3 regions of the Streptomyces sp. NPDC002130 genome follow, and region 1 is predicted to be linked to each of the others. Evidence: riboswitches for the same ligand, from Rfam matches in the RefSeq annotation. Region 1 holds a riboswitch; each other region holds the start of a gene.
What was found. Region 1 has a riboswitch for cyclic di-AMP ahead of ABT116_RS27025 (transglycosylase SLT domain-containing protein). Riboswitches for the same ligand answer to the same signal wherever they lie in the genome.
Positions count from the first base shown of each region.

Region 2: linked by a shared signal. The riboswitch ahead of ABT116_RS03065 (C40 family peptidase) and the one ahead of ABT116_RS27025 (transglycosylase SLT domain-containing protein) in region 1 are both predicted to bind cyclic di-AMP.
Region 3: linked by a shared signal. The riboswitch ahead of ABT116_RS19355 (peptidoglycan DD-metalloendopeptidase family protein) and the one ahead of ABT116_RS27025 (transglycosylase SLT domain-containing protein) in region 1 are both predicted to bind cyclic di-AMP.

Region 1 is NZ_JBEOXI010000161.1:10,068-17,787, reverse strand. Features, by position in the region: gene ABT116_RS27055 (amidase family protein) at 1-557, shown strand, start outside; gene ABT116_RS27050 (flavodoxin family protein) at 644-1,225, shown strand; gene ABT116_RS27045 (ABC transporter permease) at 1,229-2,146, opposite strand; gene ABT116_RS27040 (ABC transporter ATP-binding protein) at 2,133-3,119, opposite strand; gene ABT116_RS27035 (LolA family protein) at 3,161-4,399, opposite strand; gene ABT116_RS27030 (polyprenyl synthetase family protein) at 4,632-5,642, opposite strand; cyclic di-AMP (ydaO/yuaA leader) riboswitch at 6,152-6,321, shown strand; gene ABT116_RS27025 (transglycosylase SLT domain-containing protein) at 6,325-7,104, shown strand; gene ABT116_RS27020 (HAD family hydrolase) at 7,068-7,720, opposite strand, start outside.
Region 2 is NZ_JBEOXI010000009.1:40,626-48,345, reverse strand. Features, by position in the region: gene pcrA (DNA helicase PcrA) at 1-2,414, opposite strand, end outside; cyclic di-AMP (ydaO/yuaA leader) riboswitch at 2,729-2,900, shown strand; gene ABT116_RS03065 (C40 family peptidase) at 2,909-4,096, shown strand; gene ABT116_RS03060 (SLAC1 family transporter) at 4,193-5,134, shown strand; gene ABT116_RS03055 (hypothetical protein) at 5,112-5,465, opposite strand; gene ABT116_RS03050 (C40 family peptidase) at 5,888-6,946, shown strand; gene ABT116_RS03045 (LuxR C-terminal-related transcriptional regulator) at 7,000-7,720, opposite strand, start outside.
Region 3 is NZ_JBEOXI010000094.1:15,073-22,792, reverse strand. Features, by position in the region: gene ABT116_RS19365 (SGNH/GDSL hydrolase family protein) at 1-196, opposite strand, end outside; gene ABT116_RS19360 (DUF6250 domain-containing protein) at 342-1,058, opposite strand; gene ABT116_RS19355 (peptidoglycan DD-metalloendopeptidase family protein) at 1,254-2,183, opposite strand; cyclic di-AMP (ydaO/yuaA leader) riboswitch at 2,188-2,342, opposite strand; gene ABT116_RS19350 (alpha-galactosidase) at 2,659-4,734, opposite strand; gene ABT116_RS19345 (tyrosine-protein phosphatase) at 4,914-5,711, shown strand; gene ABT116_RS19340 (DUF6126 family protein) at 5,728-5,847, opposite strand; gene ABT116_RS19335 (helix-turn-helix domain-containing protein) at 5,844-6,482, opposite strand; gene ABT116_RS19330 (aspartate aminotransferase family protein) at 6,550-7,720, opposite strand, start outside.

The DNA of each region.
Region 1 (7,720 bases):
CCGAGGAGCCGGTGCCGGCCGAAGCGGCCCTCCCCGTCACGGCCGTCTGGTCCCCCGACCTCGGGTTCGCCGGACCCGACCCGGAGCCCGTGGCGCTGGCCCGGGCTGCGGCGGAACGGCTCGAGGCGGCAGGGGCCGTACGACTCGTACGGCCACGGAGGCCGCTGCGGCTGGCGGACCCCGGGCCGGCCTGGCTCGCCCTGCGCACTGCCGGTGCCGATCCGGCCGGGGCCGAGCGCGTCCGGGCGGAGAACGGCCGGCGGCTCGCCGGAATCTTCAGCGAGGCCGAGCTGTTGCTGACCCCGACGGCACCCACCGCCCCGCATGGTCACGAGGGGCCCGGGGACCGCTACTCCACCTCTCTCACCTGGGCGTTCAACCTCAGCGGGCACCCTGCGCTGAGTCTGCCCGCGGGCTTCGGCGGCGATGGCTGCCCGGCCGGACTCCAGCTGGTGGCGCCGCACGGACGGGAGGCGCTGTTGCTGGCCGTGGCGCGGGCGGCGGAGACGCGTCAAGGGCTGACACCCCGGGCGGCGATCCCTCGAGCGCACCCCTGACGGGCACCCCTGGCACATTTACTTGCGTACGCATATGATGCACACGCGTGTAATTGACGTACGCCGAGTTTCCAGAGGGGCACCCCATGACCCGCCGTTTCCTTTTCGTCCTGGGCAGCGCTCGCGCCGAGGGCAACTCCGAGCTGCTTGCCCGCCGGGCCGCCGAGCAACTGCCCCCGGGCGTCGAGCAGGAGTGGATCGACCTCACCGAGCTTCCGGTGCCGGACTTCGAGGACCTGCGGCACGACAGCGACCACGTCCGCCCGACCGAGGGCAACGTGGCCCGGCTGCTCGACGCCACGCTCGCGGCGACGGACATCGTGATCGTCTCGCCGCTGTACTGGTACTCGGTCTCCGCGCAGACCAAGCGCTACCTGGACTACTGGTCGGGCTGGCTGCGCACGCCCGGCCTCGACTTCAAGGCGACCCTGGCCGGCCGCACCCTGTGGGGCGTCACCGCCCTCGCGCACACCCAGGAGGTGGTCGCCGACCCGCTCGTCGGGACGCTCCACAACTCCGCCGCGTACCTGGGGATGCGCTTCGGCGGCGTGCTGCTCGGCAACGGCAGCAAGCCCGGTGACGTGCTGAACGACGACGCGGCGCTGACCCGCGCCAAGACCTTCTTCGCGCAGGAAGCGCCACCGGCCAGGTTCCTGTACGAGGACTGAGCGCTACGCGGTGATGTCCTTCGCCGTGAAGCGCGCCCACGCCGCCGACCCGAACACCGCCGCGTACAGGGCCTGCAGGCCGAGGTTCTTCGCCAGGTCGTCCCAGTAGACCGGCTCGCGCATGAGGTCGGCGAAGGACAGCCAGTAGTGGGAGAAGAAGTACGGCTGGAGGGCGTGCAGTTGCGGGATCTGGTCGAGGATCTGGACCGTGATCAGCAGGCCGACCGTCGTCGCCATCGCCGCGATGCCGCTGCCCGTCAGCGTCGAGACGAACAGGCCGAGCGCGGCGACGCCGATCAGTGAGGCGGCTACGGCCAGGGCGATCAGCAGGGCTCTTCCCAGGCCTTCGGCGAAGCTGATCTGCGTACCGGAGATGGTCGTCAGGTCACCGAGCGGGAAGAGCAGCGCGCCGACCGTCAGCGCCGAGACGGCGACCACGAGCGTGGCGGCCAGGCAGAAGATGAGGACCGTCGCGTACTTGGTGAGCAGCAGGCGGCTGCGGCCGGCCGGGGCGACCAGGAGATAGCGCAGCGTGCCGGAGTTGGCCTCGCCGGCGATCGCGTCGCCCGCGACGACCCCGACCGCCATGGGCAGGAAGAACGGGAGTGTGGCGGCCAGGGCGGTGAAGACGAGGAACAGGCCGTTGTTGGTGATCTGCGAGATGAAGGCGGGTCCGCCGCCCCCGCCTCCGGGGCCGGCCGGGGAAGCGTCGCTGGTCTCGATCTTCACCGCGATGCCCACGAGGACAGGGACGGCGGCCAGCACCGCGAGGAGGGCCAGGGTGCGCCAGCGGCGGAACGTGGTGAGCAGTTCGTTGCGGAGCAGGGTGGCACGGAAGGCTGTACGGCGAGTGCGGGCTGTCTGTGGCCGGTCGCGCGGTTCCCCGCGCCCCTGAGGGGCGCTCGGCTCAGCCCGCGACATCGAAACCCTCCCCGGTCAGTGCCACGAAGGCGTCCTCCAGCGAGGCCCGTTTGACCGTGAAGCCGCGCACCCGGACCCCGGCCGTCACCAGCGCGGCGTTCACCTCGGCGAGGTCGCGGTCCGGTGGTTCGCCGGTCACCCGGTCGTCGGTGACGACGACGTCGGCGACGCCCTGTTCCTTCAGCACCCGGGCCGCCTCCGCCGGATCGGGCGTGGTCACCACCAGCCGGCCGCGCGCCCCGGCGGACAGCTCGGCGACCGGGCCCTGCGTGATCAGCCGGCCCTGCGCCATCACGGCCGCGTGCGTGCAGACCTGCTCGATCTCGTCGAGGAGGTGGGAGGAGAGGAAGACGGTCGTGCCGTCCGAGGCCAGGTCCCGGACGAGGGTGCGGATCTCGCGCATGCCCTGCGGGTCGAGGCCGTTGGTGGGCTCGTCGAGGACGAGCAGCCGGCGTGGCTGGAGCAGTGCGGCCGCGAGGCCCAGACGCTGTTTCATGCCCAGGGAGTACGCCTTGGCCTTCTTGCCCGCGGCGGCCGTCAGGCCCACCCGGTCCAGGGCCGAGGCGACCCGGGCCCGACGGGTGCGCGGGTCGGCGACCGGGTCGGCGCTGTCGTAGCGGATCAGGTTGTCGCGGCCGGAGAGGAAGCCGTAGAGGGCCGGGCCCTCGATGAGGGCGCCGACGTGCGGCAGCACGGCGCGGGTGGCCCGGGGCATGGGCCGCCCGAGGACCCGGGCCGTGCCGGAGGTGGGCTCGATGAGGCCCATCAGCATGCGGATGGTGGTGGTCTTGCCGGAGCCGTTGGGGCCGAGGAAGCCGAAGACGCTGCCCGCCGGGACGGTCAGGTCGAGGCCGTCGACGGCGAGCTGCCCGCCGCGGTAGCGCTTGGTGAGCGCGTGGGTGGCGATGACCGGTTCCCCGGCCTCGTCCCGCGCCTCCCGCTGCTCCGGTTCCGTGGCGGACACCTCGCCCATCGGCTTCCTCGTTCTCTCGACGTCCCGTGCGGCTGCGGGACCTACTTGCCGGCGTCGGCCGCCTTCACGAGCGCGTCCTTGGTGACCAGGCCCGCGTAGACCTTGCCGTCGTCCGTGACGAGGGCGTTGACCAGGCGGGTGGAGAAGACCGTGCCCGAGCCGAACTTGCCGTGGACCTTGTCGCCGAGGGAGTCGATGAAGCCGCCGAACTCGCCGCCGGCCTTGCCCGAGGGCACGCCCTCGCCGCCGGTGTCGAAGGTGGCTATGGCGGTCCAGCCCTCGCCGATGGTCTTCATGCCGTCGTGGCCGCCGACGCCCTTGCCGGAGTCCTTCCCGGCCCTGGGCGCCTCACCCAGGTCGAAGGGCGTGCCGGGGGCCTTGCGCGGGGCCTTGCCCGCGTCCTTCTCCTCGGTGACCTTCGCGCCCTTGGGCGGCGTGAAGTCGAACGTCGAGGCGGCCGGCTTGGCGAAGCTGACCTTGGTGAAGCCCGCGTCGACGACGGCGGCGCCGCCGCTCGCCGGGGTCAGCGTGAACTTCAGCGGCATGCCGGTCTTCGCGTCCACGGCGACGGTGATCGCGCCGACCGTCGAGCCGGACTGCTTCGGCTTGACGACGAGCTTGTAGGCGTCCCGGCCGGCGACCTGGGCGGTGCCGTCCACGGTCACGGACGTGGTGTCGTCGACCGCCTTCAGGGCCTCCTCGGCGAAGTCCTTCGGCAGGGCCGGCGGCCGCTGGTCCTTGCCGCGCTCGGGGCTGTCGGAGGACGTGCCGTGGTAGACCTCGTTGGACTTGCTGTCGTAGCCCCAGACGTCCTTGCCGTTGTGGATGACGCTGTACTCGGCGGCGTTCTCCAGCAGCGACAGCTTCTGCTTGTCCGGGCCGTCGGCGGCGACGCGCAGGGTGTGCGTGCCGGAGGCCAGTTCCGTGAGCTTGGCCGTCGGATCGGCGGAGGAGCCGCCGTCGCCCTTGCCCGTGGCGCCGGACAGCAGGCCGGACTCCAGGCCGCCGAGGTTCGGCAGGCCGAGGTCCGTGCTGATCCTCACCGTGCCGGACAGCTGCTGGACGTCCGACTTCGCGATCTTCTCGATGAGCTGCTGGGCGGTGATCTTCGGGAGGTCGGGGTCACCGGAGTCGGCGAGCGCGGGGACCAGCCCGATCGTCGCGGCGGCCACCCCCACCACCGTGACCGGGACGATGTACCGCGCGGCTTTGCGCCGCACGGAGCGCTGCTCGTCGACCTCTCCGGCGGTCGTGCTGTCGTCGGATGCGTACGGTGCCATGTGTGCCCTACCTCCGTGGTCGGCGGCGGCTGTCCGTGTCGTCCACGCACTCGTCCCTGAGCCGCCATTCTCACCCGAACAGGTGAGGAGTGGTGTTGTTCCGTGGTGTCCATCTGACCAAATCGGCCAGGGAGATACGTCAGACCCCGGACTCAACTCCGTGTACTGCTGGGGTATGACACGGAAGGGCGGCTTCTCCCCCGACCCGTAGGGGTCGTACAGGGAAGGCGGGCTAGCCGGCCCGGTGCACCACCGCGTCGCACAGCTCCTGGAGCGCCGTCTTCGCGGTGCACTCGGGCAGCGGTGCCAGCGCCGCACGGGCGTCCTGGGCGTAGCGGACGGTGTCCCGCCGGGCCTGCTCCAGCGCCGGGTGGGCGCGCAGCAGGCGCAGGGCCTCGGTGTGCCGGTCGTCGTCGGTGAGGTCGGAGTCGAGCAGCTCGCACAGGGCGATGTCCTCGGCGAGCCCGAGCCGGGCCGCGCGCTCGCGCAGCCGGAGCACCGGCAGGGTGGGGATGCCCTCGCGCAGGTCGGTGCCGGGGGTCTTGCCGGACTCGTGGGAGTCGGAGGCGATGTCGAGGACGTCGTCCGCGAGCTGGAAGGCGACGCCGAGCCGCTCGCCGTACTGGGTCAGCACGTGCACGACGCTCTCGTCGGCGCCGGACATCATCGCGCCGAACCGGCACGACACCGTGATGAGCGAACCGGTCTTGCCGCCCAGCACGTCCAGGTAGTGCTCGACGGGGTCCCGGCCGTCCTGCGGCCCGGCCGTCTCCAGGATCTGGCCGGTCACCAGCCGCTCGAACGCCTCGGCCTGCACCCGGACGGCCTCCGGGCCGAGGTCGGCCAGGATGTGCGAGGCGCGGGCGAAGAGGAAGTCGCCGGTGAGGACCGCGACGGAGTTGCCCCAGCGGGTGTTCGCACTCGCGACACCGCGCCGCACGGCGGCCTCGTCCATGACGTCGTCGTGGTACAGCGTGGCGAGGTGGGTGAGCTCCACGACGACGGCCGACGGCACGATCCCGGGCGCGTGGCGGTCACCGAACTGGGCGGAGAGCATCACGAGCAGCGGGCGGAACCGCTTGCCGCCGGCCCGCACCAGATGCTGGGCGGCCTCCGTGATGAAGGGCACCTCACTCTTGGTGGCCTCGAGCAAGCCTTCCTCGACAGCCGTCAATCCGGCCTGGACGTCGGCTTCCAGAGCCTGGTCCCGCACGCTCAGCCCGAACGGCCCGACGTCGGTCACGAGGGGTCTCCTGTCTGCTGTGTCTGCCGGTGATTACGCGGATTGTCGATAGGTCGCTGCCCTCACTCGAGTCAGCGTATCCGGTCACGTTTCGATCACCGCCAGCGCCCATGGTTACAGGCCGGGTGGTATGCGATCACGACCGCTATGTTTTCGATCAACCTATAAGAACAGATATTTATCGACTTACCCAGGGGTAGCGAGTTATGCACGATTTGCCGTGATGGGTCATTTAATTCCCCTTGGCGGAAATTGCCCCACGGGCTCGTGATCAGTGAGTTGAATCACTTCTTCCCCTTTTCCGCCCCGCCCCCACACCGGCCCGTACGGCCTTCCCCCGAAAGCCAGTTGAGCGTTGGCTGTCGCAAAGGATCAAGTCACCCAAACGCCCCCGACCAAGGTCAACCGCGCGATATGTGACTGAGGCGCTTGTTCCCGACATGTGCTCTCGCATACGTTCCGGCCCTGTCCGGCGGACGCCTAATCCTGCCGCCGCCCGGACTCCCCACAGAACCGACTCACTCACGCGTGGCAGGAGCGGGGGACCCAGGTAAGTCGCCGGTCCGCACAGCGGCACGGCTCGGGGTGAAGCCGCGTACGGCACATGGTGCCGTACGCGGCCGGGCACCTCCCGGCCCGAACCCGACAGCTCACCTCGCAGGCGCCGGAGAGGAACATCACCATGGCCGGACGAGGCAAGCACCGTCGCCCCAGAACCAACCCGCTGACCCGAGGCATCATCGCCGCCGGAACCGGCGGAGCAGCACTCACCCTGCCGCTCCTCGGCGCCACGCACGCGAGCGCCGCCGAACCCCAGAGCGCCCCCGTCGCCGCACAGTCCGTGCCGCGGGCGGCCCAGCCCGCCAAGTCCCTCACGTACACCGTGGTCAAGGGCGACTCGCTGGCCCGCATCGCGGACAAGTACGACGTCTCGGGCGGCTGGAAGCAGCTCTACAAGGACAACCGCGCCGCCGTCGGCGACGACCCGAAGCTGATCCACCCGGGTCTGAAGCTCAAGGTGAAGACCACCAAGGCGGTCGCGCCCAAGAAGACGGCGACCAAGTCGTCCGCCCCCGCCAAGCCCGCGGCGAAGCCCGCCGGCGGCGTCACCCAGGCCACCCAGGCGTCCGCGAAGACCTACCCGGACAACCTCGACGGGTGGATCCGCGAGGCGCTGGACATCATGGCGCAGAAGGGGATCCCCGGGTCCTACGACGGCATCTACCGCAACATCATGCGCGAGTCGTCCGGCAACCCGCTGGCAATCAACAACTGGGACTCCAACGCCGCCAAGGGCACCCCGTCCAAGGGTCTGCTCCAGACCATCGACCCGACCTTCCAGGCCTACCACGTGGACGGCACGTCGTGGGACCCGTACGACCCGGTCGCCAACATCACCGCGGCCTGCAACTACGCGGCCGACCGCTACGGCTCGATCGACAACGTCAACGGCCCGTACTGAGCCGCCCCGCCCAGCAGTCGTTCGAGGACGACGGCGATGCCGTCGTCCTCGTTCGACAGGGTGACCTCGTCGGCCACGGCCTTGAGTTCGGGATGGGCGTTGGCCATCGCGACGCCGTGGCCGGCCCAGTCGAACATCGGGATGTCGTTGGGCATGTCGCCGAAGGCGATGGTGTCCGCCGGCCGCAGCCCCAAGTGCTCGGCGGCCAGCGCCAGGCCCGTCGCCTTGGTGATCCCGCACGGCTGGAGCTCGACCGTGCCGGGCCCCGACATCGTCACCGTCGCCAGTGAGCCGACCACCGAGCGGGCCGTCGCCGCCAGCTCGTCGTCCGTCAGGTAGGGGTGGCGCAGCAGCACCTTGCTGATGGGCTCGCCCCACAGCTGCTCGCGCCGCTCGACCCGGACCGCGGGCAGGGTCGGGTGCGGCATCAGATAGCCCGGCTCAATCAGCGTGAGCCCGTCGACCCCGTCCTGGTCGACCGCCGCGTACACCTGCCCCACCTCGGCCTCGATCTTGCCGAGGGCGGTCTCCGCCAGCTCCCGGTCCAGGGTGATGGACCACAGCAGCCGGTCCGCGCCGGCGTCGTACACCTGCGCGCCCTGCCCGCACACCGCGA
Region 2 (7,720 bases), on a different contig from region 1:
ATCGTCGCCTCGGCGTTGCCGCCCGTGCCCTTGACCGCGACGACGGTCCCGAGCCCGAACTGGTCGTGCGTGACGCGGTCCCCGACCGCCAGTGACACCACCGGCTTCTCGGAGGTGCGGCGGGTGGCGAAACCGGAGGCACCCGACGCCGACGAGCGCGAGCGGGACGACGACAGCGACGCCGCCACCGCCGAGACCGGCCCCGAGGACGCGGGCGCGGTCGCACCCGTCCGCTTCCACTCCACGTGGGTCGGCGGGATCTCCTCCAGGAAGCGGGAGGGCGGGTTGTACGACGGTTGGCCCCAGGCGCTGCGCAGCGTGGACCGCGTCAGGTACAGCCGCTCCCGCGCGCGCGTGATGCCGACGTAGGCCAGGCGCCGCTCCTCCTCCAGTTCCTTGGTCTGGCCGAGGGCGCGCATGTGCGGGAAGACGCCGTCCTCCATGCCGGTCAGGAAGACGACCGGGAACTCCAGGCCCTTGGCGGTGTGCAGGGTCATCAGTGTGATGACGCCGTCGCCGTCTTCCTCGTCGGGGATCTGGTCGGAGTCGGCGACCAGCGCGACCTGCTCCAGGAAGTCGGACAGGGAAGGCTGCTCGTCCTCGCCGCGCTCCTGCTCGAACTCCATGGCGACGGCGGCGAGTTCCTGGAGGTTCTCGATCCGGGTCTCGTCCTGCGGGTCGGTGGAGGCCTGCAGTTCGGCGAGGTACCCGGTGCGTTCCAGGACGGCCTCCAGCACCGTGGCCGGTCCGGCGCCGGACTCGACGACGGTGCGGAGGTCCTCCATCAGCGTGTTGAACCGCTTGACGGCGTTGGTGGAGCGCGCGGCCATGCCGTACGCCTCGTCGACGCGCTTCAGGGCCTGCGGGAAGCTGATCTTCTCCCGCTGGGACAGGGCGTCGATCATCGCCTCGGCGCGGTCGCCGATGCCCCGCTTGGGGACGTTGAGGATCCGGCGCAGCGGTACCGAGTCCTCGGGGTTGGACAGGACGCGCAGGTAGGCCAGGACGTCCCGGACCTCCTTGCGCTCGTAGAAGCGGACACCGCCGACGACCTTGTAGGGCAGGCCGACGCGGATGAAGACCTCTTCGAAGACACGGGACTGGGCGTTGGTGCGGTAGAAGACGGCGACGTCGCCGGCCTTGGCCTCTCCGGCGTCCGTGAGGCGGTCTATCTCGTCGGCGACGAACTGCGCCTCGTCGTGCTCGGTGTCGGCGACGTAGCCGGTGATCCGGGCGCCGGAGCCGGCGTTGGTCCACAGGTTCTTGGGCCGGCGGGACTCGTTGCGCTCGATGACGGCGTTGGCGGCGCTGAGGATCGTCTGCGTCGAGCGGTAGTTCTGCTCCAGCAGGATCGTCGTCGCGTCCGGGTAGTCCTCCTCGAACTGGAGGATGTTGCGGATCGTCGCGCCGCGGAAGGCGTAGATCGACTGGTCGGCGTCACCCACCACGCAGAGCTCGGCGGGCGGGATCTCGGCCTCGGGCGGCACGTCGACGGGGTGTTCCGAGGTGCCGACCAGCTCGCGGACGAGGGCGTACTGCGCGTGGTTGGTGTCCTGGTACTCGTCCACCAGGACGTGCCGGAAGCGGCGGCGGTAGTGCTCGGCGACGTCCGGGAAGGCGCGCAGCAGGTTGACCGTCGTCATGATCAGGTCGTCGAAGTCGAGGGCGTTCGCCTCGCGCAGCCGCGACTGGTACATGGCGTAGGCCTGGGCGAGGGTCTTCTCGAACCCGTCGGTGGCCTGGGCCGCGAAGTCCTCCTCGTCGATCAGCTCGTTCTTCAGGTTGCTGATCTTGGCGCTGAAGGACTTCGGCGGGAAGCGCTTGGGGTCGAGGTCGAGGTCGCGGCAGACCAGGGCCATCAGGCGCTTGGAGTCGGCGGCGTCGTAGATCGAGAAGGACGAGGTGAAGCCGAGCTTCTTGCTCTCGCGCCTGAGGATGCGCACGCACGCGCTGTGGAAGGTCATGACCCACATGGCGTTCGCACGCGGGCCGACGAGCTGCTCCACGCGCTCCTTCATCTCGCCGGCGGCCTTGTTGGTGAAGGTGATCGCGAGGATCTGGCCCGGGTGCACGTCCCGCTCGGCGAGCAGGTGGGCGATGCGATGCGTGAGCACACGGGTCTTGCCGGAGCCGGCGCCGGCCACGATGAGCAGCGGGGAGCCGGAGTGGACGACGGCGGCGCGCTGGTTGTCGTTCAGCCCCTCCAGGAGGGCGGCTGTGTCCACCACCGGGCGGGGGGCTCCGTCCCGGTAGTAGGCGTCCCGGTCCGGGGGCGCGTCGAACTTCCCGCCGAACAGATCGTCCGGGATCGGCTCCGGAACGTGATCGTCCTCGGGTGGCGGCGGGGGCTCGTCCGCGGGGCCCCGCTGGGCCTGGAGGTTCGCCAGGAAGCTGTCGTCAAAGAGGCTGCTCATCGCTCTCCGAGTCTAGGGCGCCCCACTGACAGCCCGCCGCCGCCCTGAGAACATCGCCGCGCGCCCGGGGTCCCGCCGACCGCCCGGCGGCGCGTTGTCGCCCTCCATGACGGCGCGATCACGCCCTGCTACACACCCGGCATGTAGGGACTTTTCCCGCCCAATCCCCCTTGATCGTTCACTCTCGGCAACGCTCGGGAATAAGGTCACGAAAATGTATCGGGCATATCACCCATCAACCTTCACAGGGGCCACACGAGTTGGCTACGGTGCGACCAGGCCGCATGACCCCCACCGGCGAACGTCGCCGGGCCGCGCGGCCTCCGCCGAGTCCGGTGTGCCGCAGCGGCAGCCGGAGCCGGGGACCCAACCGTGAACCTGGGGTGAATCGGCCCGACTCCTGTGCGGAGAAGGCCGTAGGGCAAACCTTCCGAACCACCCGCCCGAACCCGACAGCTAACCCGGTAGGCGGAACATGGAAGGAGTCGCCTCCCTTGGCGTCGCACCGCAAGTCGCGTCCTACGGGTACGCGCATGGCAGGCATACGGACCCCCGCCCTCGCAACGGCGGCCCTCACCTCCGTGGCCCTGCTGTCCCAGTCGGCCAACGCCGCCCCCGAGGCCGACGACAAGCCCAGCCTGGAGGAAGTCGAGAAGAAGGTCGACGACCTGTACCGCCAGGCCGAGTCGGCGACCGACAAGTACAACGCGGCCAAGGAGAAGACCGCGAAGCAGCGCAAGCGCGTCGACACCCTCCTCGACGATGTCGCCCAGCGCACCCAGAAGCTCAACGAGGCACGCGAGGAGCTGGGTTCCTTCGCCTCCGCCCAGTACCGCACCGGTGCCGCCGCCCCGGACACGGCGACGTTCCTGCTCGCGGACACCCCGCAGGACTACTTCGACCAGACCCAGCTGATGGACCGGATGACCGGCCGTCAGAAGGTCGCGGTCGACGACTACGTCACGCAGCAGTCCGAGACGATGAAGAAGCGCCAGGAGGCCACCGAGAGCCTCGAGACGCTCACCGATTCGCAGGGTGACCTGAAGACGGCCAAGGCCACCGTCCAGCGCAAGCTCGCCGACGCGCGCGAGCTGATGACGAAGCTGACCGCCGAGGAGAAGGCCCGGCTCGCGGCCATCGAGAAGGAGAAGCGGGCGGAGGCCGCCCGCAAGGCCGACGAGCTGGCCCGGCAGCAGGCCGCGCAGCAGAAGGCGCAGGAGGAGGCCGCCCGGCAGCAGGACGGCGCGTCCTCCACGTCCGGATCGACGGGGCCGTCGGGCTCCGGCTCGTCCTCCTCGACGGCCCCGGCCGACTCCTCGTACGCGACCAAGGCCGACAAGGCGCTCGCCTTCGCCCGCGCCCAGATCGGCAAGCCGTACGTGTGGGGCGCCGTCGGCCCCGGCTCCTACGACTGCTCCGGCCTCACCCAGGCCGCCTGGAAGGCCGCGGGCGTCACCCTGCCCCGCACGACCTACGACCAGGTCAATGCCGGCAGCACGGTCCCGCTCTCCCAGGCGCAACCCGGTGACCTCGTCTTCTTCTACGACGACGTCACCCACGTAGGGATCTACATCGGCAACGGCATGATGATCCACGCGCCGAAGCCCGGCACGTACGTGCGCGAGGAGTCGATCTACTACGACGGCGAGTCGGCGATCCACAGCGTGGTGCGCCCGGCCTGAGTGAAGCCTGCGGGCAAAGAGGTCGCGTCAGGTTTTTGAGGGGCACGCGCGCGTGCCCCTCTCGTAACGCGCGCACCGCTCTCTAGCATCGGCGCTATGTCCGGTCCCTCCCCGTTTGCCACCTGGTGGGCGACGTATGCGCTGGCGACCGGCAGCATGTCGGTCGGTCTCGACTCGGCGGGGTACGCGGTCCTCGCCCGCATCGCCCTGGCCCTGGCCTGCGCGGCCTGGCTGGCGGCGGCCGCGGGCCTCGCCCAGCGGACGCGGGGCGAGTGGCGGGTGGAGACACCGGCCGCGCTCACCACCGTGGCGGCGGCCGCGGTCCTGGGCACGGGCTTCTCCGCGGCCGGGCAGCAGCCCCTGGCCGAGGCGCTGCTGGCGCTCGCCATGCTGCTCTGGGCGGTGCTCCTCACCGCGGAGGCCGAGGGGCGGCGCGGAACGGTGTTCCTGCGCTGCGTGGCCACCGAGGGGCTCGCCGTGCTCGGCGCCACGCTCGCCGCGGCCGACGCGGTGGCCTGGCTCGCCCACGCGGCCGTGGTGCTGTTCTGGCTGGGGCTCGCGCTCTACTGCTTCGCCCTGTTCCGTTTCCAGCCCCGGCAGGTGGAGGAGGGGCGCGGGGACCACTGGCTCGCGGCCGGCGCCCTCGCCGTCTCCGCACTGGCCGGGGCGAAACTCCTCGGCGCCGACAGCTCGCGCCTGTACCTGTGGAACGAGGAGAACGCCGACACCCTGCGCACGACGACCGTCTCGCTGCTCGTGCTCGCGCTGATCGCGTGCGTGGCCCTGCTCCTCGCCGAGCTCTTCTGGCCCCGGCACCACTACGACGTGCGGCGCTGGGCGACCGTGTTCGCCGCGGTCGTCACCGCGGCGGCCACCCTCGCGGTCGCCGCCGCCCTCGACACCCCCTGGCTCGACGTCGCCGGGGAAGTGCTGCTGTGGTGCGCGGTGGCCGCCTGGCTCGGATGCACCGCCTGGGCTCTCGCCTCCGCCCGGGCCGGCGCCCGGCGCTCCCGGGTCAGGTCCAGAGCACGGCGATGAATATGTTCGCCGTGGTCAGCAGCCCGACCAGACCGAAGAGGCCCTTGTCCACCTTCTCGTCGTCCCGCTTCACATAGACCAGGCCGAGTATCACGATCAGCAGGGCCAGCTTCACACCGATCTTGATGTTGTTCACGGTCTGGTCGTCGGCCTGGTTGAGGCCGACCAGGATCACACCGGTGACCAGCATCGTGAGCGCGCCGTGCAGCATCGCGGGGGAGAAGCGGGCGGTACCCTCGCCCATCGCCTTCATCTGGGTGAGGAAGCCGCCCAGGAGCGAGGCGATGCCGATGATGTGGAGGCCGACGAAGAGGTGGATGAGTACGTCCATGAGGCCGGAGCCTAATCAGGGGCTCCGAGGCCACCTACACCGGCCCAGGGATGCATAAATGCGCCCCATAGCACCCGATCACGGTCACTCGCTCATGAATCGACCGCATCGGTCATCACGCTGAGTGAAGTAGGCGGCGCCGGGGTGGGGCCACGGTCGCATACGGTCACCGCCGGTCCTCTCACGACACTTCCGCACACCCGCCCCCGGCCCGCCGCGGCGGCATTTAGCGTCCTCCACCAGGTGCCCGGCTCCCCACCGCCGCCCGGGCCAGGGGCGGCAGTCGGACACCACCGCCGAAAAGGTCCGGCGGCGGTCCGCTTCCCCTGTGCGGGCCGTCGCCGGACGCGCAGGCCGCCCGTCCGCTCCCCCCGGCGGCCGCATACACCCCTCGGCGGTCGAGGAAAGGACGTGGCCTCCACGTGGCAGCGCACCGCAAGCCCCGACAGCGCGCAATGGGTGGCGGCAAGGCCCGTACGGCCGCCTCGATCGCCCTAGCGGGCGCGGCGACGGCGACGGGCTTCGACGGGACCGGACACGCCGAACCCCAGCTCACCCCCGGCCAGATCAAGGCCAAGGTGGACCGGCTGTACCAGGAGGCGGAGGCCGCCACCGAGAAGTACAACGGCGCGAAGGAGAAGGCCGACGCGGCCGTGCAGCGGCTGAAGGACCTCCAGGACCAGGCGGCCCGCAAGGAGGAGCGGCTCAACTCCGCCCGTGACGCCCTGGGTTCGGTCGCCGCCGCGCAGTACCGAGCCGGCGGTCTCGACCCGGCGGTGCAGCTCGCCCTGTCCGACGATCCCGACCGGTACCTCGAGAACGCCGAGTTCGTCGAGCGGGCCGGCAACCGGCAGAACGCCGCCGTCGCGGGCGTGCGCAAGCGGCTCCGGGAGATCGAGCAGCTGCGCGGAGCCGCCCACATCGAGCTGACCTCCCTGAAGTCACGGCAGACGGAGCTGAAGCGGCACAAGAAGACGATCACCGGCAAGCTGGGCTCGGCACGGCGGCTGCTGTCCCGGCTCGACGCGCAGGAACGTTCCCGGCCGGGCGTATCGCAGGACCGCGCCTCGCGCGCGGCGGGCGTCCGGGACACTCTCGCGGCCCCCGGCTCCGCCTCGTCCGAGGCGCCCAACTCCCGTGCGGCCGCTGCCGTCTCCTACGCCCACCAGAAGCTCGGCAGTCCCTACGTGTGGGGCGCCACCGGCCCGAACGCCTTCGACTGCTCAGGCCTCGTCCAGGCCGCGTACCGCGCCGCGGGCGTCTCCCTGCCGCGCACGACGTACTCCCAGATCGCCGCCGGACGCCGCGTCTCCCGCTCCGAACTCCTCCCCGGCGACCTGGTCTTCTTCTACGCCGGCATCAGCCATGTCGGCATCTACGTGGGCAACGGCCGGATGATCCACGCCCCCAACCCGTCCGCGCCGGTCCGCGTCGCCCCCCTGGACGACATGCCGTTCGCGGGGGCGACGCGGGTGGTGTGAGCGGGCGCGTCGGTGAGGTGAGCAGGGGGCCGGGTGCCGGGCCCGGCCCTGTGTCACACCAGCCTGCGCGCCGTCGCCCACCGCGTCAGCTCGTGCCGGTTCGACAGCTGGAGCTTGCGCAGGACCGCCGAGACGTGCGACTCGACCGTCTTGACGGAGATGTACAGCTGCTTGGCGATCTCCTTGTACGCGTAGCCCCGCGCGATGAGCCGCAGTACCTCGCGCTCGCGCTGGGTCAGGCGGTCCAGGTCCTCGTCGACCGGCGGTGCGTCCGTGGAGGCGAAGGCGTCCAGGACGAACCCGGCCAGCCGGGGGGAGAAGACCGCGTCACCCTCCTGGACGCGGAAGATGGAGTTCACCAGGTCCGTGCCGGTGATGGTCTTGGTGACGTAGCCACGGGCCCCGCCGCGGATCACGCCGATCACGTCCTCCGCCGCGTCCGACACGGACAGCGCGAGGAAGCGGACCGGCTGCTCGGTGTCGCCCATCAACGGGGCGCAGCGGCGCAGCACTTCGACACCGCCGCCCCCGGGCAGGTGCACGTCGAGGAGGACCACCTCGGGCCGGGTCGCGGTGATGACCGTGACCGCCTGGTCGACGTCCGCGGCCTCGCCGACGACCTCGACTCCGGTCTGCGCGGTCTGTCCGATCTCGGCCTGGACCCCCGTACGGAACATGCGGTGGTCGTCCACGAGGACCACGCGAACATGACGCCCCGGGCCGCCGCCCTCCTGCGCGGGCCCCGCCGCCTCCGCCGATCCCGCCGTACCGTTC
Region 3 (7,720 bases), on a different contig from region 1:
GAACCTGGTCCGCCACGATCTGGTCGAGGAGCTTTCCGCGTACGGCGAGATTGGTGTACCGGAAGTCGCCCTCGGGCCTGCGGTCGGCGAGCAGGACCGCGAACCGGTCGGCCCAGCCGACGAACGCCCCGTCGGGGCCGGGGTCGCCGACGCCCTCGGTGAAGCTGTCCCCCACCGCCACGTACGACCCGATCACTGCTTTGCTGTCACTCTTCGAATCGTCTGCCACAGCAGCCCATGATTCACCTTCGAATGTGACCTACGCGACCGTAGGAAAGGGTTGACGGGCGGTGATATAAGCCACTCCTAAAGTGTTCGCCAACTCCGGAATACCCCGCTTGTCAGGGATGTTTCGGGGTGAGCCGCCAGACCCGGAATCCACTGATCCGGAAGTGGCTCCAGACGGTCCGGAAGGCGAAATGGCCACCGGTGTAGGGCTGCGGATCGGTGTGGTCGAAGACGAGCCGCCCGTTGTTCCACCATCGGACCATGGAACCGTCGGACACGATCCGCACCCGGTTCGGCTCGCCCGGCACCAGCAGCGGCTCGGTGTAGTCGAAGACCAGGGGACGGACGCCGGGTTCGCCGACGTAGCGGCGCAGCCGGGTCGTGGTGTTGTAGTTGGCACCGTAGCCCGCGTAGTACGTCGTGAGGTGGTCGTACTCGTCGAGGGCTCCGCCGCGCGGTGTCGCGAAGAGGTCGTCCGGCGAGCGCACGTCGGTCGCGTTCCAGAAGTTGTTGAGGTCCGAGACCCGGTCGTTGACGCCGCCCTCGGAGACGGGGGTCGCGGTGTATTCGAGCACGTAGGGCCCCTCGAGCCGCTGCCTGAACCACACGGTCGCGCCGCTCGGTACGTCGATCTCCAGTGTGCCGCGTGAGGCGGTGACGGTGCCGCCGTCCTGGAGTTCGGCCGCCCATTGCCCGAGCCCGTGGCAGAAGTCGTCGCGTGCGATGAGACGGCGGTGCGGGGACGCGGCGTGCGCGGGGGCCGTGGGGGCGAGGGCCGCCAGGGCGGCTCCGGCGGCCAGGGCTCCGAACGCTCTGCGGGTGGTCGGCACGGTGACACCACTCCTCGGGATCCGCCGGGAAGGCTCTGGAAAGCGCTTGCACTCCGGCCGTGATCACTCTGTCCCAACTGCCGCCGCCTGTCGATCCCTTGGGGCGAGCGACGGCACGCGCTCACACCGAAGGCCGGACCCGGGGATCGGGGTCCGGCCTTCGGTCGCGTGTCAGGCAGGTGGTCGTGCGGTGGGTCAGCCGACGGAGACGCCGTGCGAGCGCAGGAAGGCGACCGGGTCCACGTCCGAGCCGTAGTCCGGCGTGGTGCGGATCTCGAAGTGCAGGTGCGGTCCGGTCACGTTGCCGGTGGCGCCCGACAGGCCGACCTGCTGCCCGGCGGTCACGGTCTGGCCGGCCGACACGGAGAGCTGGGACAGGTGGGCGTACTGGGCGTAGTAGCCGTCGTTCAGCTTGATGACGACCTGGTTGCCGTAGGCGCCGCCCCAGCCGGCGGAGACGACCGTGCCCGCGCCGACGGCCTTGAGGGAGGTGCCGGTCGGGACGACGAAGTCGACACCGGTGTGGTAGCCGCTGGACCACATGCTGCCGGACATGCGGTACGGGGTGCCGACGGTGGCACCGTCCACCGGGAGGGCGTACCCGCCGGCGTTGCTCTCGGCGGCGGGCTTGGCGGCGGCCGGCTTCGCGGCGGTCTCGGCCTTCGGGGCCGAATCGGCGGCGGACGGCTTCGGGGCCGAGGCCTTCGGGGCAGAGGCCTTCGGCGCGGACGGGGCCGAGGACTTCGGCGCGCTCGCGGCCTTCTTGCCGATCGACAGCTTCAGGCCCGGGTGGATCAGCGACGGGTCGGAGCCGACGGCGTCACGGTTGTCCGCGTAGAGCTTCTTCCAGCCGCCGCTGACGTTCTGGTCGTCGGCGATCTTCGCGAGGTAGTCGCCGGCCTTCACGGTGTACGTGCTGGCGCCGTTGGCCTTTCCTGCGGCCTTCTTCTCGGCGGCCGGAGCGGACTGGACGGCCTTTTCCGGAGCCGACTGCGGGGTCGCGGCGTGAGCGCCGGCGGCCCCCATGAGCGGCAGGGCGAGGGCGGCCCCGCCGGTTCCGGCGACGGCGATGGAGCGGGTGAAACGCTGGGTCTTGGGGCGGCGGTGCTTACCCTTCGCGGGCATGGCGAATTCCTCTCCGTCGCCTGCGAGGTGAGCTGTCGGGTGCGGGCTGGAGATGCCCGGCCGCGCCGTGGCGCGGCTTAACCCCAAGCCGTTCCGGGAACCGGAACAGGCGTCTTACCTGTGGGTCCCCCGCTCCTGCCGTACGTCGGGTCAGTGTGTGCGGGCTCCGGGCGGCGGCAGGATTAGGCGTCCGTCCGGATTGGTGTGGAACGTAAGCGACCACGACGCAATAGGACAAGCTTGCGGTTGCCTGTGACGGTGTTTTTCTTGACGCGTCGCCACATATGCCGTCACCGAGCGTGGATCACCGATCCCCCGCTCCACTCAATGGCCCTGAAAATTACGGAGATTACGTGAACATGGCGACAGCACATCGTCACGAATATGACGATGGTCACGCACCCCGACCTCATCTCCTTTACGATCGGGGCACGTTATCCCTAAGCGGCTAAAATTCCCTATTCGGACACAATGACTACTTCCGCTTAAGGCGGACGATCGCGGCGTCCAGATCCCCGCGCAAACCGACCCGCAGTCCATGGTGAAGCAGCACGGCCCCTCGGTGAACTTCGCCCGTTTCAGGGCATTCATACGATTCTGTCGGGTCAAGGCCGCGCAGCCGGAGCGTCGGAACGGGCTCGCCGTAGCGCTGCGCCTGGAGCCAGGCGAAGACGACGGTCTCCTCGCCGAGGACGTACTGGACGGCGCTCAGCCCGCCCTCCGGAGGCCGCAGCCGGTACTGGTCGCCGCGCTGCACCACGGGCCGGATCTCCTTGTAGAGCCCCACCCACTGCGCCGCCTCGGCGAGCTCCTCCGGCGTCCACTTCGTGAGGTCGCCGCCGACCCCGAGCACCCCGGCCATGGCGCTGACGAACCGGAACCGCAGCGAGCTGGCCCGGTGGTTGAGCATGGCGTTCGGGCTGTCGGTGACCCAGGCGGCCATGACCCGGGCCGGATGGATCTGACTGAAGCCGTGCTGGATGGCGAGCCGGTCGAGGGGGTCGGTGTTGTCCGAGGTCCACACCTGGTCCGTGCGGCTCAGCACACCGAGGTCGATCCTCCCGCCGCCGCCCGAGCAGGACTCGAAGGCCACCCCCGGGTGGGCGGCCCGCAGCCGGTCCAGCAGGGCGTACAGGCCGTGCACGTGGTCGACCCACAACCGCTGCGGGTAGGCGTCGTCCGGCCAGCCGGCGTCGGTGAAGCAGCGGTTGAAGTCCCACTTCACGTAGTCGATCGGCGCACTGGAGAGGAGCCCGTCGAGCTGCTCCCACAGGTACTCCCGGACGTCCTCCCGGGCGAGATTGAGTACCAGCTGGTTGCGGAACTCCGTCCGCTTTCGTCCCGATTGGTACTGCACCCAGTCGGGGTGCGCGCGGTACAGGTCGCTGTCCGGGTTGACCATCTCCGGCTCGACCCAGATCCCGAACTGCATCCCGAGGCCGTGCACATGGTCGGCGAGCGGCTTCAGCCCGCCCGGGAAGCGGTCGGGGTTGGGGGTCCAGTCGCCGAGCCCGGCCCGGTCGCTGGTGCGCGCCCCGAACCAGCCGTCGTCGACCACGAACAGCTCGACTCCCATGGCGGCGGCCCGCTCGGCGAGCTCCCGCTGCTGCTCCTCGGAGATGTCGAACTCGGTGGCCTCCCAGGAGTTGAACAGCACGGGCCGGTCCCGGCCGGCGTCCGGGATCACGTACGCCCGCTGGTAGGCGTGCCAGGCGCGGCTCGCCCCGCCGAATCCGCCGTCGCTGAAGAGCCCGGCGAAGACGGGGGTCGTGTACGACTCCCCGGTGCCGAGCGTCAGCAGTCCGGAGTCGTCGTAGCCGGCGCCGCCGGTGATCTGCACGCGCGCGTCCGGGAGCTGGGCCACGGCGATGCGCCAGGACCCGGACCAGCCCAGGGCGCAGCTGTAGACCTCGCCGCGCTCCTCGGTGGCGTCGGTGTCGAGGGCGACCCACGGCAGGTGCTGGTGGGAGGTGTGGCCGCGACGGCTGCCGATGACCTTCTCGCCGTGGGTGAGTCCGGAGCGGGTCAGCCGGGACTCGGCGCCCCAGCGGCCGTGCAGCTGGGACAGACGCCAGGTGTCGCGGTCGGGCAGGGTCCAGGTGGCGGAGTCGGCGCGCAGCAGCTCGACGGCGGGCCCCTGGTTGTCCAGCGTCACCCAGCGCTCGACGACATCCGCCGAGGGGCGCATCCGGTAGTGCAGGGTGACGGCCAGGTCGCCGTCACGGAACCGGAGTCTCAGCTCGCCGTCCTCGGCGTCGTGCCCCTCGTAAGCCCACTCGGTGCCGCGCCGCTCGGCCGTGCGTACGGACAGGGCGGGGCGGACGAAGCGGGGGCCGCCTTCGACCGGATACTCCTCGCGTCCGTCGAGCGGGGACTCGAAGGGCCAGTAGTCCGGCAGCGGCCGGACGGCGAGGGCCTCGGCGTCGGCCAGGCCGATACGGGGGCCCCAGTGCAGGTGCAGCAGCTCGTCCCGGTCGGTGACATGGACGGCGTAGCTGCTGGCCGGCCCGGAGAGCACCCATGTACGACCGTCTTCGGAGATGTCCAGCATCATGCCCTCACATATTCGAACAAGCCCGACCAGGTGCGACCAGGCGGCAACATCATCAGGGGCTGTGGGGCCTCCGGGCAACGCCTGTGGACAACTCATTGCCCCAGGCAGGCATGTCGTATCGTCGAGAGACGCCCGTCGACGAGCCGCGCCGGCGGCGCCGAAGGGGAGGAGCCCTCGTGACACAGCAGGTCCCGTCGACCGAGCCCGAGCTGGCCGGAGTGCGCAACTTCCGTGACGTGGGCGGGCTTCCGACCGTGGACGGACGGCGGGTGCGGCAGGGCGTGCTGTTTCGCAGCGGCCACCTCGCCCATGCGACCGGGGAGGACGCGGCCTTCCTGACCACGCTGGGCCTGCACACGATCTTCGACTTCCGCAACGCGGCCGACCAGAAGCTCGAAGGGCCGGACGTCGAGCTGCCGGGCGTGCGCAATGTGAACCTGCCGCTGAGCGACCCCGCCGACGGCGCCGAGTTCTGGAAGATGGTCCGCGACGGCGATCTGGACCAGCTGCGCGAGATCCTCTCGGACGGCAAGGGCGCGGGCCGCATGATCGCCTCGTACCGCACGATCATCAAGCACCGCACCGACGAGCACTCCCGGGTGCTGCACGCGCTCGCCGAGGACAGTGTCCCCGCGCTGATGCACTGCGCGGCGGGCAAGGACCGCGCGGGGCTGTCCGTCGCGGTGACGCTGCTCGCCGTGGGCGTCGAGCGCGAGGCGATCGTCGAGGACTACCTGAAGTCGAACGCCAAGCACCGCCGGTACAAGGTGCACCGCTCCAGCTCCGCGGCCTCGGCCTACTCCCCCGAGGTCATGGAGCTGCTCAGCCCCCTCTTCGACGCGCGCGCCGAGTACCTGACGGCGGCCTTCGACACCATCGAGGAGACGTGGGGCGGCGTCGACACCTACCTGGAGAAGGGGCTGGGGCTGTCCGCGGAGACCCGGGAGCGGCTGCGCGAGCGGCTCCTCGACTGAGGTGCGCAAGTGGGGGCTACTTCGCCCCGACCTCGAACAGCAGGTACACGAAGGCGGCGAAGACGTGGCCGGCGATGAGGTAGATGAACAACCTCACCCACAGGGCGCGGGGGAACTTCTCCTCCATGTCGCTCATGACACGTCTCCGGGGGTGGGGCCCAGGCACAGGGCGGCCGTGGGGCTCTGCAGCAGGGTGTGGACGAAGAGCAGGTCGACGCCGTCGTGGTCCTCGGCGGCGATCCGGTGCGGGGTGAGCGAGTCGAAGTGGGCGCTGTCGCCGGCCGCCAGCCGGTGCGTGGTGTCCCCGAGGCGCAGCCGCAGCCGGCCGCGCAGCACGTGAAGCCACTCCTCGCCGGGGTGGACCCGCACGATGTCGCCCTGGGAGCCGTGGGGGACGTGGACACGCAGGGCCTGCATCCCGCGGCCGGGGGCGCCGGCCTGCCAGTAGGTCCAGCCGCCCGCCGCGGTCGGTTCCATGTCGGCCGCGCGGATGACGGCGTCCCGGTCGGCGACCGTCTCGCCGAGCAGCTCGGCGACGGTCGTACCGTAGATGCGGGCCAGTGCGAGCAGCATCGGCAGTGAAGGCTGGCGCTGCCCGGTCTCCAGCCGGGAGAGGTGGGCGGGCGACAGCCCGGCGGCGCGGGCCGCGGCCTCCAGCGTCAGGGAGGCCTGGCGCCGCAGCGCCCGCAGCTGGGGCGCCACCACGGCGGGCAGCGCAAGGTCGGCCGGCGAGTCGGCCCCGTGGGGCCGCTCGGTCTCGGAGGAGCTCATGCCTCCATTCAGCCGGACGCTTGCCTCACTGACAAATTTCTTGCCTCTGGGGCAAAAGCAAGCGGGTTCAGCGGTTGGCCACCGCCTGCTTGACGAGTGTCTTGCCGAAGTCCCACACCAGCCCGCCGTTGTGCGCGTCGTCCATCACCGCCGTGAAGGCGTCGACGAACCGGTCCACCTCGCGCTCGCCGATGATCAGCGGCGGGATCAGCTTGATCACCTCCATGTGGTCGCCGGAGACCTGCGTGAGGATCCGGTGGCGCTGCAGCAGCGGTACGACGACCATCTGCGCGAAGAGCCCCTTGCGGGCGGCCTGGAGCATCGTCCAGCGGCTGCGCAGTTTCAGCGACCTGGGCCGTCCGAACTCGATGCCGATCATCAGGCCCCGGCCGCGGACCTCGGCCAGCATCTCGTACTTGTCCGTCAGCGCCGCGAGCCGGGATCTGAGCCGGTCCCCGGTGGCCCGGACGCCCGCGACGATCTGCTCGTTCTCCATCACCGACAGCACCGCGAGGCCCGCCGCCATGGCCTGCGCGTTGGACCCGAAGCTCGCCGAGTGGACCAGCACCCGGTCCATCGACGAGTAGACCTTCTTGAAGATCCAGTCCTTGCCGATCGTGGCGCCGACGGGCACATAGCCGCCGGAGAGCGCCTTGGCCACGCACACCAGGTCGGGTTCCACACCGTCCTCGTGCTGGTAGCCGTAGAAGTCGCCGGTCCGGCCGAGGCCGGTCTGCACCTCGTCGGCGATGAGCAGCGCCTTGTGCCGGTGCAGCAGCTCCTGCGCGGCCCGCAGCCAGCCGGGCGGGCCCTCCAGCACGCCCTTGCCCTGGATCGGCTCGAAGATCAGCGCGGCGACGTCGCCCTTCCTCAGCTCCCTCTCCAGAGCGTCGAGGTCGCCGAGCGGAACGGCCGTGTCGGGCAGCAGCGGGGCGAAGCCGTCGCGGAAGACGGACTCGCCGTTCACCGAGAGGGAGCCGGTGGTCAGGCCGTGGAAGGCGTGGGCGCAGTACAGGACCCTGGGCCTGCCGGTGACGAACCGGGCGAACTTCAGCGCCCCCTCGACCGCCTCGGTGCCGCTGTTGCCGAAGAACACCCGGTCCAGGTGGGGGCTGTGCGCGAGCAGCTTCTCGGCCAGCAGGCCCGGCAGCGGCTGGCAGTCGAACCGGGTGAGATCGGCGAGCCCGGCGTCCAGGACGTCGTGCAGCGCCTTGCGTACGACGGGGTGGTGGCGGCCG